DNA from 4 places in the Neobacillus terrisolis genome. Region 3 is predicted to be linked to each of the others. Evidence: riboswitches for the same ligand, from Rfam matches in the RefSeq annotation. Region 3 holds a riboswitch; each other region holds the start of a gene.

Region 1 (4,461 bases), on a different contig from region 3:
TATAAAAGCTGTTGTCCAGTCGTTGCTCCAGCAAACGCTGTTCGGTGATGTTGAGTACCACCGAAACGACGGAAATCAAGCAATCCTTCCGGAGTACGGTTGAACATAACCCCCATACGGTCAAGCATGTTAATGATACCAGGTGCAGCATCACACATTGCTTTTACAGGAGGTTGGTTTGCAAGGAAGTCTCCACCATACACGGTATCATCAAAGTGTTCCCATGGAGAGTCGCCTTCCCCTTTTGTATTTACAGCTCCATTAATACCACCTTGGGCACAAACAGAGTGAGATCGTTTAACCGGAACCAAAGAGAATAATTCTACTGGAGTTCCATGTTCTGCAATCTTTATTGTAGCCATCAAGCCGGCTAAACCACCACCGACTACAATTACTTTTCCTTTACTCATTGTGGCTCACTCCCTTAATTCCTAGTAAAGTCTTTTTCCATATTGGTCTACTAAACTATGAAACAGTAAAAAACGATTAAATAAACGCAAATATAGCGCGTAAACCAACAATGGATAAGGCAACAAAAATTCCGAGCGTTACGTATGTAGAGATCTGTTGAGAACGTGGTGAAACTGTAATGCCCCAGCTAACAAAGAAGCCCCAAAGGCCGTTCGCAAAATGGAAAATTGCCGAAATGACACCCACAATATAGAACACTAACATGAATGGATTCGATAGAATATTAGCCATCATGTCAAAGTTCACTTCAGCGCCCATTGCAGCTGCAACCCGGGTTTCCCATACATGCCATGCTAGGAAAATAAGGGTGATAACCCCAGATACCCGTTGAAGGGCAAACATCCAGTTGCGGAAGAATCCAAATCTACCAACGTTGTTTTGAGCTGTGAATGCAATATAAATCCCGTAGATTGCATGAAACAATAATGGCAAAAAGATAATAAATGTTTCTAAGAACCATTTAAATGGTAGATTTGCCATAAATTCTGATGCTTCATTAAATGCATCTACCCCTTTGGTCGCAAAATGGTTGATCACCAAATGCTGTGTTAGGAAAAGTCCTACTGGAATGACCCCTAGTAATGAATGCAATCTGCGATAAAAAAATTCTCGATTCTCTGCCATGAACTTACCCCCCCTAATGATATATAATGGCGTTACGAATTTCTTTATCATTTTCAAAATAGTAAAAATAGTCGATTTTGAAAACGATTCAGGTATTTCTAACAATTTTGTAACATATACATTTTAACCCTGTCTTTTCGACGCGTCAAGAAAACGTATTCAAAAATTTGTTGAAAAATAATTTTTTTTAGAATAATTTGTTATTCGAAAAATTCAGATTTTTACACCTTGCGATAAATTTTTCCTTATTCTCTTATCGATTTTAAAATATTATTCGGCAAATTTTGTGATGATTAAAAATTCAATAATCACTTGAACTGGATTAAAAACTCATGACTGTTTTTATTGAAAATGTATATAATAGAGCTAGAGAAAGAGGGGAGACCATTGAGTGAACTTACAATACAAGAAAAATTAATCCAAAAGGAGACTCTCTCTGTCCCAATCTTTGGATATAACCTTATTCGTGAGGATTTACTTCAAGATTTACTTGGCAAAGATACTCCTGAGCTTCTATATTGGGCTGGAAAGAGAATAGCACGTAAGTACCCGTTAAATACAAGCGACGAGATCACCGCATTTTTTCATCAAGCTGGCTGGGGAACACTGACCATTAAATCAGAATCAAAACAAGAAAAACTTTTTGAGTTACAAAGTGATGTCATTACTGAACGTCTGAACAGTTATCCTGACAGCACCTTTCATCTTGAAGCTGGCTTTTTGGCACAACAAACGGAGCACCAAAAAGGGGTTTTATCAGAGGCATTTGAACATCCGCGTAAAAAGGGCGCAAAAGTTCAATTTACTGTGAAGTGGGATTTAAAAGACAAAATTGAAGACTGATTAATGGATTGGGCTGACTCGACCGAGTCAGCCCGATTTTTTTAACGATACTCAGACAAAAGGAGTGCTTCCGATAGCTGAAATGCACGATGAAGCGAGTTTACTGCAGGAATCATTTGCTTTTCTGAAACGACGGCTGAAACTTTAATTTCGGATGTACTAACCATTTTGACCTCTATATTATTTGAAGCTAACACTTCAAACATTTCGGCTGCAACGCCTGGATTTGAGATCATGCCTGATCCGACAATAGAAACCTTTGCCAGCTCTTGCTCCGACTCGATTCTTTCATATCCAAGTGTTTCTTTTACTGCGGACAAAACGGATAGGGTCTCTTCTAAATCTGAGCTTTTTATTGAAAAAGATAGATTAGCCCCATTTCCTTCAATTGTACTTTGAATGATAATATCTACATTGATCCGGTTTGTTGCCAATGTTGTAAAAATAGTTGAAAGACTCTTCAATGAATTTGGTAACCCAATAACAGATACTCTTGTAATTTCATCCTCAAATGCTACGCCACGGACAACTAAGTTTTGCTCCACTGATACTTCCTCCTCAATGATTGTTCCCGATTCCCTTACCAAACTTGAACGAACTTCAAGCGGGACTTGATAGTTTTTTGCATATTCTACTGCACGTGGATGCAAGACCCCGGCACCGAGGTTTGCTAACTCCAGCATTTCATCATAAGAGACTGACGCTAATTTTCGAGCATCCTTAATAAAACGCGGATCGGTCGTAAATACTCCTGTTACGTCTGTATATATATCACATTTATCCGCTTTAAGAGCAGCGGCCAATGCTACCGCTGTTGTATCGGAGCCGCCTCTCCCTAAAGTGGTAATTTCTCCGTCAATTGTTACTCCCTGAAAACCTGCGACAATCACTATTTTTTCTTCATTTAAATTCTTCTTGATTTTCTCGGTCTCGATGTCCATGATTCTGGCACTGCTATGAACCGATTCTGTAATGATTCCTGCTTGCCATCCCGTATAGGAGATTGCTTCATATCCTTTTTCCTGTAAGGCAATAGACAGCAAAGCGATGGTAGTTTGTTCACCCGTTGTCAGCAGCATATCCATTTCACGCTTGCTCGGGTTTTTGGAAATTTCCTTGGCCATGCTGACAAGGTGATCGGTTGTTTTCCCCATTGCAGAAACAACCACGACAACGCCATTTCCCCTGTTTTTTTCTTCAATTACACGGTCGGCAACGTTTAAAATACGCTCAATGCTTCCAACTGAGGTTCCGCCAAATTTTTGTACAATAAGCCCCACGTTTTCTCCTTCTTTCTACGAAAATTATCCTTCTTTGTTTGACTGCTTTTTCATAGAACCCTTTTCAAGGCAAAAGAAAAAGCAATGAGAATCATATCTCATTGCTGTGAAAACGTTTAAAAACATATACGTAACCACAGTGAGATAGCTCTCCAAGACATGAGTCTTGACAGTCCTAGCACTTATTCAATGCAGAACCAGCAAAAAAAGCAATGAGTACTTCTTTCACTTCGGCGAACTTTCCTTTCAAAGCTTTTCCTTGAAGCTCATTCTTCTCCAAGCTTTTACTGATAAAGTTCGCACCTCTATCTTCACTTTAACGCTCTAAAGTGTCGATCATTAAGTTTTTAACATTATAGCATGTGTAAATATTATTTAGCAATACTAAGAATTTAATTTTTCTAAAAGCTCTTCCGCAACATTTGCAGGAATACCTAGGGAAACAATTTGTTCGATACTGGCTTCTTTCATTTTTTTCACTGACCCGAAGCTTTTTAACAAAAGCTTCTTTCGTTTTTCACCGATACCCTGGATATCATCAAGCAAGGATTGAAACGCATTCTTTCCTCTAAGCTGACGATGAAAGGTAATGGCGAAACGGTGAACCTCGTCTTGAATGCGCTGCAATAAATAGAACTCTTGACTATTTCGGGCAAGTGGAACAATTTGCAGCGGATTTCCAAATAAAAGCTGGGATGTCTTATGCTTGTCATCTTTAACAAGACCGCTGATCGGAATATCAAGCCCAAGTTCATTTTCTAAAACATCTCGCACTGCTTCAACATGCCCTTTTCCACCATCAATTATGATTAAATCCGGCAGAGGAAGATTTTCCTTAAGAACTCTCGAATATCTTCTTCTCGTAACTTCTCGCATTGATTCATAATCGTCTGGACCGGTTACTGATTTTATCTTATATTTTCTGTATTCGTTTTTCTTCGGTTTCCCGTCAATAAAAACAACAAGTGCAGACACGGGATCTGTTCCTTGAATATTAGAATTATCAAAGGCTTCTATTCGATGAGGAGTAAAAATCCCCATCGTCTCCCCTAAATTTTCCACTGCCAGGATTGTCCTTTGCTCATCCCGTTCAATTAACGAAAACTTTTCCTTCAACGCGATCGACGCGTTTTTTTCAGCTAATTTGACAAGGTCTTTTTTCTGACCGCGCCGTGGTATTAATACCTTTATACCGAGGAGCTGTTCCGCCAGATTGGTATCAACTGTATCGGCAACTAATATT
Region 2 (4,461 bases), on a different contig from region 3:
TCCACAATCGAATCAAGGTGGGAAAAGTAAAACTTTTCAGCCTGGTAAAAGCGCTTCGGTTCTTTTTTCGTTAGATTGTAAATGCGTCTTGTGATCCGGATAATATCAATTCTTTGCTTAAATGATGGGATTTCGCGAATCTGAAATAATGATTTGTTCAAGCGTTTTATTTTTAGGTTCGCTTCATCTAAGTTCTTTTTAATATATCGATATTCCTTTCTTGTCAGCTGGTTTTTCTTAAGAAAGCTGGCTTTCACCATCATCGAGAGGAGCCAATATATGCTGAGCCCTCCGCCCAATGAATAGGCTGATGAAAGCATCATGGTTTGGTCAAATGCAAAAAAGCTTATTAGCCATACGACTATTGCGATTGGCAATGCCACAAACGTTCCAATTAGAAATGAAATGAACAGGTTCATTGTTCCATCGACTCCTGACTTTTAATCCTTTCTATGCATACGAAATTAGTGTAGAAAATGTTTCATCACAAATTGAAAAATCGCATGGACCTGAAAGGCTTATTCCTTCTTTTGTTTAAGAATACACCAATAGACGTCCATTTCCTATAGACCGCAACCTTAATCACAACTAGGACTTAAGACGTAGACATAAACATTGTCTTCGGATTAGATCGGCCATTTCGGTCATTTTCCCCTCTACCAATTATTATATAAAAAAACCCATCCACTGCCTACAAATACCCCTTCCCCTTTATCGCATTAAAGAGGTGGGGGACTGTCCCCCGCCGCTTTAATGCGGTAAAGAAAAAAGACATCTGAGAAGCAGATGACTTTGCTCTGTTCTTAGATGTCTTTTATTGTTTACTCTTTTATTGTTAATGATAGATAACTTATTTTTTTAGCGTAGGCGTTAAATCGCACTCATGAAGAGGGATTACTTTTGTTTTCTTCACAAATTTATAGCCTAACCACACTGCAATAAACAATGGTAAGCCGATATATGAAACCATTACTCCGTACCAGTCAATTTTGTCACCTAAGAAGGCAGAATAGTTTTGACCTAAGACTACAAATGCACATAATACGAAGGCAAAAATCGGACCAAACGGGAACCACTTAGCACGGTAAGGAAGCTCACTTAAGCTGCGTCCTTGTAACGCAAAAGCTTTACGGAAACGATAGTGGCTGACCGCAATTCCTAACCATACAATAAATCCGGACATACCAGATGCGTTCAATAACCAGATATAAACCGCACCATCTCCCAGTAATGAACCAAAAAAGGCTACAAGTCCAACTGCTGCTGTGACAATCAAGGCATTAACAGGAACACCGCGTCCATCCACTTTCGCTAAAAACTTCGGTGCCTTTCCTTCCTTAGCCAAATTCCAAAGCATACGAGTAGATGCGTACATTCCTGAGTTACCCGCTGAAAGAACAGATGTTAAAATAACAGCATTCATCGCAGAAGCAGCAAACGCAAAACCAGCACGCTCAAAAATTAACGTAAACGGGCTCTTTGTTACATCGCCGCTTGCAAGGTCTTCCAGTGTAAATGGAATCAACATCCCAATTACAAAGATCGCTAAAATATAGAATAACAGAATTCGCCAAAATACTTGTTTGACTGCACGTGGAACATTACGTCCCGGATCTTCACTTTCCCCTGCTGCAACCCCAAGCAACTCAGTACCTTGGAACGAGAACCCGGCTACCATGAAGATACCAATCATCGTGAAAAATCCACCGTGGAATGGACCGTCACCTAAAGTAAAGTTTGAAAACCCTACCGCCTTACCAGTAAACACTCCAAAAATCATTAATAAACCAACAGATAAAAAGAGAATAATCGTAACAACTTTAATAAGTGCAAACCAGTATTCAGACTCACCAAAGCCTTTAACTGATAAATAATTCAAACCGAACATAACCGCTAAGAATACAGCACTCCACAAAAGTGAAGAGCTTTCCGGTAACCAGAATTTCACAATAAGTGCCCCGGCAACTAATTCTGCCGCAACCGTAATCGCCCAGTTATACCAATAATTCCAGCCAAGCGCAAACCCTAAAGCTGGATCAACAAATCTTGTTGCATACGTGCTAAATGAACCTGCTTCCGGCATGTACGCAGCCAATTCACCAAGACTTGTCATCAAGAAGTATACCATTACACCAATTATGGCATAGGCAAGTAATGCGCCTCCTGGCCCCGCTGTATGAATGGCAGATCCACTTGCTAAAAATAAACCAGTTCCGATGGCTCCACCAATCGAAATCATTGTTAAATGACGAGCTTGTAAACCACGCTGCAACTGTGGTTGTTCAGCTGGAGTTTCCGGCCTGACTAAAACACGTGCTGTTGAATTTCCTTGACTCATAAAAAAACTCCTTTTCATATTTGTAGGAAGGAGCGCAAAATTTCAATAAAAAAAGCCAACGAATTCTCGCGGGCAGTCTCTATTTAACCGCATCAAACCTTCCATGAAGATAGCTCAACACAAATGCACAAGGTTATGGCATTCGTGACAGTTCTGTTCCTATTCGGAAACAGCCCCAGCATTCGTTGTTAGAGACTCTAAGAATGCTTCGGCGATTTTCCCTTTCAAGTAAGTTCATCGATATCTCTATATCTCCGTTACTTTACTAATCAAAATCGCGACCTCTACCTCATCGGTTAGGATGAGGGCAAAAATATTATATTAATAGAACATCATAACTATAAAGTTTGCCGTAAAAAATGTCAATAACCTGATGTTTCCAGAGGAATTAAATCCATTTATTACTTTGATAAAATAACGACTCAAGGAATTTCCATAAGAAAAGGAAATCCTGTTTTAGGACTTCCCTTCTTATTAATATTAATAATTGCTTTCAACACTTCTATTACCGCTAACTATTCCAACCCCATTGCTCGTTCCAATCCGGTTAGCACCTGCTTTAATCATCACCTCAGCGTCTTTAATTGTCCGAACTCCACCAGAGGCTTTTACACCAATTTTTGTTCCAACAGTTTGGCGCATTAATTGTACATCTTCAATCGTTGCCCCACCTGTTCCAAAGCCTGTTGAGGTTTTTACAAAGTCAATTCCTGCCTGTTTAGCCAGTCGACAAACTTGAACGATCTCTTCCTTAGTTAAATAACAGGTCTCAAGAATAACTTTAATGATTAAATCTGGATGATCCTTTTTTAATTCAGCGAATTCTTGCATCTCAACCTCGATCGCCTCAAAGTTACCGTTTTTTAATTGAGCGATATTTAAAACGTAGTCAAGTTCCTCTGCACCCTCGGCAATGGCCTTTTTCGCTTCAAAAATCTTTACACTAGTATTGTTATAGCCAAGCGGGAACCCGATGACTGTACAAACTTTCACATCGCTTTCCGCTAGCTGACTACTGGCAAGTGACACATAATTCGGAGGAATACATACTGATGCAAATTGGTATTCCTTTGCTTCATTACAAAGTTGTATTACTTGAGCCGAAGTGGCAGTTGCCATTAATAATGTATGGTCAATAATTCTATTTATCCCGCTCATGTAATCAACAGACCTTTCTCTTTTAAAAAGTTTTCAACATCTTGTTTATATGGCATGGCTGGTGCGGTACCAATTTTTGTTACCGAAAGAGCCGCCACACTATTGGCATAAACCATTGCATCGACCACAGAATTCCCTTTACTTATTGCATGGGCAAATCCACCGTTAAAAGCATCTCCAGCACCGGTTGTATCAACAGCATCAACTTTAAATCCGGCTACTAACTTGCCTTTTTCAACGCCACTGTATAGGAATGCTCCCTTACTTCCCAAAGTAATAATAACGGTATCAACTCCCATCTCATGGATTTTTTTTGCAGCCATGAGGGCTGAAGCTTCATCCTTAACAACGACTCCGCTTAATTCAAATGCCTCTGTCTCATTTGGAGTAATATAACTTACATCCTTTAAGATTTCACGTGGGAATTCTTGAAATGGTGCTGGATTTAATATAACAGGCACTTGATGTTTCGAAGCTAATTTAACTGTTGTAACAATTGCTTCTATACTTGTCTCCAATTGAAGCAATACAATATCAGCCTCTTGGATTTTACCCTCAACTTCCATTACATCGGCTTCTGTAATCGTACCGCAGGCTCCTAAAGCAACAACGATACTATTTTCACTATTGTCATCCACTGCTATTAAAGCTGCACCAGTAGATTCTTGTGCATCTACTTTGATGTACTGTGAATTTACATTCTCATTTTTAAAATGATCTAAAGCTTCTCTGCCAAAAACATCTGCACCTAATTTTGTAACAAAGGTTACTTCAGACCCGCAGCGCGCCGCAGCAGTTGCTTGATTACCACCTTTTCCTCCAGGGCCCATTTTAAATGGCCCCCCAAGGACGGTTTCACCTGGCTTTGGAAGATGCGGAGCTCTACTCATTAAATCAACAACATAGCTTCCAACTACAACAATTTTTGACATAGTTGTCCTCCGACTTCTCTTTATCTTTTTATT
Region 3 (4,461 bases):
TCAGAAAAACAAATGCTAGTACAGGTCTGCATTTGATGCCGATTATTCCTTATATTACAGACAACGAGGAAAACTTTGACCATTTGTTTCGTAAAGCAAGCGAGTGTATAGTTCACTATGTCCTTCCGGGTACTTTGTATTTAAGAGGCCATACACGGAAGCACTTCTTTGAGTTTATTGACAAAGAGTTCCCATCTGAAAGTGATAAAATAAAAGCCCTATATAAAACAGGCGGGGCAGATAAAGAATATAAAAATGAACTGTATAAAATGGTTAATAGAATAAGGGATCAATACAAACTTTCGAGCAGCTACATGAAGGTTATGAGAGAAAAATTATAATAATGTTTTGAAAGTGGTAACGAAGATTGTTCTCTCGGACTCTTTTTATTAGAATAGGATCAATGAAAATGGTAAAATGAAAAAATCAACAATGAAGGGGAATGGTCATCGAGGTATGAACAAAGTGGATATTATTGCTCGAAGAATACTAGGTTGGAAATTAAATAGATGGGATCGATGGTATGATCATGAAAAGGGGATTTTCATTCATGATTCAGAGTTTCAGCCCCAAGAAAACCTTGACCATGCGATGATCATCGTTAAAAGATTAGAAAAGTTTGGTTTCACGTATACAATAAAAGGGGACAGCGAAGTTTGCTTTAATGAGGTAAGCGCAACGGGGGGGACGTTAGCTGAAGCGATCACAAATGCAGCTTACGAAATCGCTGATAATAGCTCAATAGCTGATGAATGGTTATAGAAAAATTTCTTATCCAAAACTCACTGCTTGATGAAAAGCTGTGGGTTTTATTTTTTAGAAGACGAAAAGTAACTTTCGGTAAAAGAAGGAGGTTTTTGTTGGCCAAAAGTCCAGTCTGAAAGCAACAAAATGGCCAATAGAAGGTTCTCACTGGCCAAAAGTCCAGTCTGAAAGCAACAAAGTGGCCAATAGAAGGTTCTCAATGTCCAAAACCCTTGTCCGGAAGCAACAAAATGGCCAATAGAAGGCTCTCACTGGCCAAAAGTCCAGTGCAAAAGCAACAAAGTGGTCAATAGAAGGCTCTCACTGGCCAAAAGTCCTGTTCGAAAGCCATAAAATGGCCAATAGAAAGCTCTCACTGGCCAAAAGTACTGTTCGAAAGCAACAAAATGGCCAATAGAAGGTTTTCACTGGCCAAAAGTCCAGTCTGAAAGCAACAAAGTGGCCAATAGAAGGTTCTCACTGTCCAAAAGTCCGGTCCAAAAGCACCAAAATGGCCAATAGAAGGTTCTCATTAACATAAATTCCTCACCGGAACCAACAAACCAGTCAACACCAACCCACAAAGACTTAAGTCCAAAAACCAAAAAAGGCTGCCAACCCCAAAACACAAAACACATGGGATTAAGCAGCCTTTATATATACATCTATTAATTAAAAACTTCCACTTTTCCAAGCTCTAAAACACGTTCAAGCACACGAGTTTCTTCCTCAGTCAATGGAATCAACGGTAAACGAACTCCGCCAACTTGGATACCTTTCATATTTAAAGCCGCTTTCACCGGACTTGGGTTTGGTGCTGCAAATAGGGCCTTCATAATTGGGAGCAGGGCACGATGTGCTTCAGCCGCTTCCTGAAGTTGACCATTTTTAAAACTATTGACCATCTGTTGCATTTCATTCCCAATGATATGGGAAGCAACGGAAACAACGCCTGCACCGCCGATGGACAATACTGGTATGGTTAAGCCATCATCACCACTGTACAGTACAAAATCACTTGGAGTTCTCTCGATAATTTGGGCTATCGCGTCCAAGTTCCCGCTAGCTTCTTTAATTGCGACAATATTATTGATTTCAGAAAGACGAACAACGGTCTCAACAGAAATGTTTACGACACTTCGTCCTGGAATATTATAAAGCATTACCGGCAAAGAGGTAGCTTCAGCAATCGCTTTAAAATGCTGATACATCCCTTCTTGACATGGCTTGTTGTAGTATGGTGCAACGAGCATAATACCGTCTACACCAACTTCCTCCGCTTGTCTCGTTAAGCTGATTGAAGCCCTAGTGTTATTGGATCCCGTTCCAGCAATGACAGGAACTCTGCCATTAACAACCTCAACAACAAATTTAAACAAAGCGACTTTTTCCTCAGAAGTTAGAGTTGGAGATTCGCCTGTTGTTCCGGCAACGACGATTGCGTCTGTACCAGTATTAATTAAATGATTAACGAGTATTCTCGTTGCATTAAAGTCAATATCACCATTTTGATCAAAAGGTGTTACCATCGCAGTTAGTACTTGCCCAAAAGTCATATTTCCTCATCCTTTACATAATTTTTTGAAAATTAGAGGGATAAGGCTATTCAAAAAGCGCAAAAAAGCAGCAACGAGGCTCGCTGCTGCAATAGAAACAAATAAAAAATCGTTCCCATGCGTGAGATAGCCCTCCATATAGATTACCTATATGACAGTTCTGCATTTATTCAATAGCAGACCCAGCTTCAAGAACAATGAGGTCTTTGAAGCTTCGGCAAATTCCCCTTTCCGCAATTGTCACTGGATCTCATCATCCTCAAATTACTTACTTATGGTCTTTGCGCCTCTATCCTCACTTCAAATGGTATTGAAGTAAGAAAATATTAATTTCTTGTAATATAACACGAAACTTCATCTATGTTCAAGAGAATTTCACTATATTTTGAAAAAGTTGGGAGGAAACGAAATCAACAATCCAATCCCTTCCACCAATATTTTCTATTTAAACTCCTCCTATAAAACAATAGCAAAGGGGAAATCTAACAAAGGTGTAATAATTTGAAGAGACATTTTTAATTTTGAAAAAAGGAGCTGGAAGTGGTGAAAGTAGTCATAACAGGAGCAGCAGGAAAAATCGGCCGCTGGACCGTAAGAACGATTTTAGAAGCAGGACATGATGTTACCGCTTCGGACCGCAAATTGCGCGAGGAATCTGCATCGAAAAAATTTATCCAGGCGGAATTGCGCGATTACGGGCAGGTCATTCAACTGTTGATGGGATGCGATGCAGTCGTTCATCTTGCTAATATTCCAACCGATATAAGGAATACGTCACAAGCGATATTTGAAAACAACATGCTTGTTAATTTTAATATCCTTGAGGCATGTAAGGATTTAAAAATCCAAAAGCTTGTATGGGCCTCCAGCGAAACAGTATTAGGGTATCCGTTTGTGCAAGAGCAGCTTAGTTACCTGCCAGTTGATGAAGAGCATCCTACCAATGTTAGATCGTCTTATGCGATGGTCAAGCTCCTTACAGAACAGCTGTCCGGTATGTTTCATAAACTGACTAAAACGGAAGTGGTTGCGCTTCGGTTTGCCAATTGCTATGAGCCGGACGAATATGAAAAAATTCCAAGAATGCATTGGACGGAAACCGAAAAAGACATTCAGAAGCAAAACGCATGGGCATATTGTGACGTAAGGGATGCTGCAAGGGCCTGTCTTCTGGCGTTGGAAAAAAAGAATTTAGGAAATCAAGTATTCCATATCACAGCCCCAGATACCATTATGCCCGACCTTAGTCAGGATTTAGCTAAAAAATACTTCCCAAAGGTTACGTTAAAGAGGGATGTTAACGGACATGAAACGCTTATGGCCATTGATAAGGCTAAGGAAATACTTGGCTATGAACCGCTTTATACATGGCGTTCTGTTCTCAATGAAGATGGATCACTTAAGGCCCTACCTGAGGACCAGCTTTCATTAACAAGCATATAAAGTGGGAAAAAGTAGTTCGGATTCCGAGCCGACTACTTTTTTGTTAGCCCACACAAAAGTGAATGGTTCTGTCTAAACAGGAGCGCTATAATAAACTTAAAAGTGCATTAAAAGGTGCTGGTGATGAGACGATGAGAATCGGAAAGTTTGCCAAATCAAACGAAGTAAGTGTGGACACAATTAGGCATTATATGGATTTAGGGTTGATCGTTCCTGAGAAAAAGGGTGGGCAGTACTTTTTCGATAACCGCTGTCAAACAGACCTTGAATTAATAATTGAATTTAAAGCGCTGGGCTTTCATTTAAATGAGATAAAATTGTTTTTTCTATATAAAAACTTTGGCAAATTGGCCAATTATCAAGAAGATCCATTTTATCAATCATTATATAAGGAAAAATACAAAAAAATTGATCATGAAATAAAAGAGTTAACGAGAATAAAAGACAAGCTAAACAGCAAATTAATCGACTTATCGGCAAAAAACATAGAATCTAGTACAACGATTGGAATCGACCTTAAGGTGCTCGATTTTCTTAAATGTTTAAATTGCGGCCAACCGCTTTTGCTTCAGGACGGTTTGATCAACAATAATCAGATTATCGAGGGTAAGCTTGCCTGTGCCTGTGGAAACGAGCATTTAATCGAAAACGGTATTTTAATTATCAACGAGCCTTTTAAGTCCACTTCAGATAACGAGCTTGAAAATAATATTCACCA
Region 4 (4,461 bases), on a different contig from region 3:
TTCAATGACAGTTTCCATGTTATCTCCTCCTTCGTCCTATACTCGATTTCCATCACTATTTTTTTCACGAACAAGCTTATCTTCAGCTGTTTCCACTTGCATTTGATTGCCCATCAAAATGTAATTGTCCGGACCATCCAGCTTTCTTTCAATTAATCGCAAAATTCTCGTTACCGTAAAGGTCATCACAAAATAAATAATACAAGCAACAAAGAACGATTCAAAATATCTAAAGTTGTTGCCGGCAATCGATTTCGTTTGGAAGTATAGCTCTGAAACCGAGATAACGTTCAGAACCGACGTATCCTTAATATTGATAACAAACTCATTCCCTGTTGCTGGTAAAATATTACGGATAACCTGTGGAATGATGATTGTAAACATCGTTTGAAAATGGTTCATCCCGATCGCTTGCGCCGCTTCAAACTGCCCCTTATCAATGGAAACAATCCCGCCGCGGACAATTTCGGACATGTATGCCCCTGTGTTAATCGATACGATAAAGATGGCTGCGTAAAAGCGGTCCATATCATAGCCAAAGGCCAATGCCGAACCATAATATATAACCATCGCTTGCACAATCATCGGCGTGCCGCGGAAAAACTCAATATAGGCAAACAGAATCGCATTTATGATTTTTAAAAATATTTTCTTTATTCCTCGTTCAGGTATTGGAATCGTTCGGATTACCCCAATCAATAAACCAATGATTGAGCCAATGATGGTCCCAACGATGGCGATGACGAGTGTTATACCGGCTCCACGAAGAAACATTGGCCCATTTTCTGAGACAATTTTGATGATCCACTCTAAGCTCATTTTTATCCTCCTACATTTATGAAACCGAATGCATCACATACACTCGGTTTCATATCTTCCTTATTTCGCTGCCGGTTGATTCTTAATGGCATTGTCCATAATTTCTTGACGCTCTTCTTCAGATATTCCAGCTAAAATTTCGTTAATTTTTTTCGTAAAAGCACTACCTTTTGCCACACCAACTGCGATTGCTGTATCATCATCAGATGTTTTAAAGCCTTCGGTAAATTCTACCATCGCAAAGTTATCGTTTGCCGATGAAGCACTCACGCCTTCTGGACGTTCAGAAACATAGCCATCAATAACACCTGATTCAAGAGCAACGCGCATTGCCGGGAAGTTATCCATTGCCGGCTCTTTTTTCACACCTTTAATTTGATCGATAACGGAGTAGTGAAATGTGTTTAATTGGGCCGTGATTTTTGCGCCACTAAAATCTTGAATCGATTTAGCGCCTTCGTACTTTCCGCCTTTTTTCACAACCATAATTAAATCTGATTTATAGTAGTTGTCTGAGAAATCAATCGTCTCTTTACGCTCTGCTGTTGGTGACATACCTGCGATAATCGCATCGATTTTTCCAGAAGTTAATGATGGTACAAGTCCATCCCATTCCGTTTTCACAATAACTAACTCTTTTCCTAAACCTTCAGCAATTTTTTTAGCGATTTCAACATCATATCCGCCAGCATATTCCGCATTGCCGTCAATTTTCACTCCACCATTGGAATCATCCATTTGAGTCCAGTTGAAAGGGGCATATCCGGCTTCAAGACCCACTTTAAACGTATCCGCTTCTTTTTTTGAAGATTCACCTGATTTTTCAGAAGAACCACAGCCTGCTAATAGAATGATAGCTGCCAGAGACATAGCTAGTAATAATGATAATTTTTTCACCATAATGATACTCTCCTTTTTTAAAATAAATATAGTTTCCAAGCCTTAAAATATGTTTCGACTGCCTCGAAGCGAGTGTGCTAGTTCATTTCTACAGGTGCTTTTTATATACAAAAAAGACCTGAGCGATGAACTCAGGTCTTATATTTATAAGTAGCCCTAAATCCTCGTTTTTCCCAAATGAGATAGCACAACTCAATAAACCGGGAAGTTTATTGAGACAGTCCTGCAGTTCTTAACTGCAGACCCAGCCAGTAATATTGGAGATATTACAAGCTTCGGCGACATTTCCTTCTCCTTAGTATCATTGCCTCTCCGGCTCCACTAAAGACTGTTAAATATCGCGCCTCTACCCCACAAGCAAAAAGTGAGGTCTATTCAATTATTATTCTAATATATTCTAAAATAGATCATAATAACTGTCAAGGTGAACAGGGGGGGCTTGTGGGTGCAAGGGGACGGTTCTTGTGCACCTTTTGGTGCCACAAGAACCGTCCCCTTGTTTCACTTAATCTCGTTCTCTAGCACGCTGGGTATCGCGAATATTTTTTTGTACCGTTATGGCAGCAAATACACTAAGCACAAAGGCCATTCCATAAAACCCTTTTTCGCTTAATACAATACTTCCGGCATTATATAACCCGATTGCCATCAAGGAAATCGAAACAATCAATGCAAACCAGCTGATTCCATAATAAATGCTCGTAACCTGAATACCTTCTTCCTTATCCCGAACCGCTTTCTGCAATGACACCGCTGAATAAAGCCCGAACACTAAAACTGCAAAATAGTAGCCTTTTTCGTTCAGCTGCATCGCGGCATTAAATAAACCGATAAGATATGCCGCTACCCCAACAATCAGCGCTGCCCATGATGCCCCTTTAAAGGCAGCAGTCGGTTCTCCTTCTTTCCGTTCAACCTTCCGTCTTGGCTCTGTTTGTTTGTCTTTATCAAAGAACCCCTCATTTTCATTTGACACTGAAATTTCTCTCCCATCTCTTATTAAAAATAAAAATGGAGCACTACAGAAAGACTGAGCACTCCTCTCTAAACCTATTATATAAAAATTACCAACAAATAACAGGGATTTTTATTCATATTTTCCATTAAAAGTATCTTCAAAAAGAGTCGTCCTTGTTGTTTCGTCAACAACTTGAACACATGAGAACCGTCCCTGTGATTTCTTCCGGTTGAGGAAATCAAGGTAACGAAGGGGCCACACCTATGATTCTTTCGCTTTTTACATCAAGCTCCTTCAGCCTGCCTGTTAAGCTTTTAAATAATTCCTCATCTTTCTGATCCAGGGCTTCATCAATCTGTTTTTTAACAAGGGCTATCTCGTAATCTAGCGAAATTTTCTCAATAAGGTCGTTTACTTCTTTTTCATACTTCTGAAATTGAGCATACTGTTTAATATTTTCTATAGCGGGTTGTTCAATCAGTTGTAAATAACGGTAATTTTCCATCTTTCCTCTAAAATGAAAAATGAGATTCACTTTTTCTGAGGGATTCATCATCAAATCTCCAATCGCAGTCGGTACTTCCTCTGATTTACGTTGTTGAAAGTAATACACAAAACCAGGTTCATCCGAACCTACGCTTGAAATCACAATCGTTTTTCGATCAAGCATAATTTTCTCCGTGAACTGAGCATTTTCAAGTATATGGAAATGATGAATGATAAATTCTATAACTTTACGTGCTTCCTTCCGTTTCAGCTGCTGATTGTCCAAAAACCATTTAAGAAAACTGCGCTTTTCAGTTGCTGACACCCATTTACCCATTCAACACACCACCATTCCCATTTTCAGCTATTTTATCATATGAAGGGCTATACCTCGCTTAATATAGAAGATATTTAGGAAAAATGTGTGAAATGCTGTTTTTTTAATCCGATTAGGGGTAAAGAACGAGTGCCGCAGAAAATGATAAGCCGCCAAAGAAACGCAAAGGGACGGTTCTTGCGTCACCGAAAGGTTCGCATGAACCGTCCCTCCCCCTATAAAAAAGAAGCAAGAGAACCGTCCCCTTGCTTCCCCTGTATCAAGGTTTGGCACTAATCACTGTTGTCCAGCCGCTGTATACTTTTGTTGTTCCAACCATTCTATAAGCTCTTGCTTTATAATAATAAGTTTTTCCAGTTGTTAGGCTGCTGTTTGTGTAATACAAAGATGTTGTGCTTTTTAGGAGGCTGTAGGTGCTTGTGCTGGATGTGGCTCTGTAAATTTCGTAGCCGCTTGCGCCAGTAACTGAACTCCATGTTAGCTTTAGGCTGGTTGAGCTTACTCTTGTTGCCTTGAAATTTGTTGGTACCGAAGGGATCGGTTTGGCCGAAACCACACTAGAATAACCACTATAAACCTTAGTACTTCCAACTAATCGATAAGCCCTAACTTTATAATAATAGGACTTATTTGTTGTCAGGCCTGTATTGTTAAAACTTGTCGCGGTCGTCGTTCCGATCCGTGAGTAAGTTCCTGTGCTGGATGTGGCTCGATACACCTCATATCCACTTGCACCAGTTACTGCAGCCCAACTTGTTTTAATACTATTGTAAGATGATGAAGCTGCCTTAACTGAACTTGGCGTTGCCGGAATAGCTTTAGAAGAAACCACTGAACTAAATTTACTATATTTTGTTGTTGTTCCAGTCTTGTAGGCTCGAACTTTATAGTAATAAGTGGTTCCCGTGTTCAGTGATGTATTGATATATGAGGTACTGGCAGTAGATGCTATTTTAGAAAA

Evidence for each region. A riboswitch is a leader RNA that binds a small molecule or an ion and turns the genes downstream of it on or off. The one in region 3 is predicted to bind lysine.
Region 1: another riboswitch for lysine. It lies ahead of ACI48O_RS08070 (aspartate kinase); the one in region 3 lies ahead of dapA (4-hydroxy-tetrahydrodipicolinate synthase).
Region 2: another riboswitch for lysine. It lies ahead of ACI48O_RS15145 (amino acid permease); the one in region 3 lies ahead of dapA (4-hydroxy-tetrahydrodipicolinate synthase).
Region 4: another riboswitch for lysine. It lies ahead of ACI48O_RS09795 (transporter substrate-binding domain-containing protein); the one in region 3 lies ahead of dapA (4-hydroxy-tetrahydrodipicolinate synthase).

Annotation. Positions count from the first base shown of each region.
Region 1 is NZ_JBKFGH010000011.1:172,118-176,578, reverse strand. It holds gene sdhA (succinate dehydrogenase flavoprotein subunit) at 1-410, opposite strand, end outside; gene ACI48O_RS08080 (succinate dehydrogenase cytochrome b558 subunit) at 487-1,095, opposite strand; gene ACI48O_RS08075 (YslB family protein) at 1,483-1,938, shown strand; gene ACI48O_RS08070 (aspartate kinase) at 1,980-3,218, opposite strand; lysine riboswitch at 3,356-3,534, opposite strand; gene uvrC (excinuclease ABC subunit UvrC) at 3,603-4,461, opposite strand, start outside.
Region 2 is NZ_JBKFGH010000024.1:6,028-10,488, forward strand. It holds gene ACI48O_RS15140 (5-bromo-4-chloroindolyl phosphate hydrolysis family protein) at 1-419, opposite strand, end outside; gene ACI48O_RS15145 (amino acid permease) at 851-2,239, opposite strand; lysine riboswitch at 2,441-2,633, opposite strand; gene deoC (deoxyribose-phosphate aldolase) at 2,819-3,496, opposite strand; gene rbsK (ribokinase) at 3,493-4,428, opposite strand.
Region 3 is NZ_JBKFGH010000027.1:134,864-139,324, reverse strand. It holds gene ACI48O_RS17160 (SPL family radical SAM protein) at 1-341, shown strand, start outside; gene ACI48O_RS17155 (BC1872 family protein) at 418-762, shown strand; gene dapA (4-hydroxy-tetrahydrodipicolinate synthase) at 1,413-2,300, opposite strand; lysine riboswitch at 2,420-2,600, opposite strand; gene ACI48O_RS17145 (NAD-dependent epimerase/dehydratase family protein) at 2,844-3,743, shown strand; gene ACI48O_RS17140 (MerR family transcriptional regulator) at 3,875-4,461, shown strand, end outside.
Region 4 is NZ_JBKFGH010000013.1:261,996-266,456, reverse strand. It holds gene ACI48O_RS09805 (amino acid ABC transporter ATP-binding protein) at 1-18, opposite strand, end outside; gene ACI48O_RS09800 (amino acid ABC transporter permease) at 37-819, opposite strand; gene ACI48O_RS09795 (transporter substrate-binding domain-containing protein) at 880-1,719, opposite strand; lysine riboswitch at 1,895-2,076, opposite strand; gene yiaA (inner membrane protein YiaA) at 2,225-2,695, opposite strand; gene ACI48O_RS09785 (YpiB family protein) at 2,916-3,500, opposite strand; gene ACI48O_RS09780 (fibronectin type III domain-containing protein) at 3,760-4,461, opposite strand, start outside.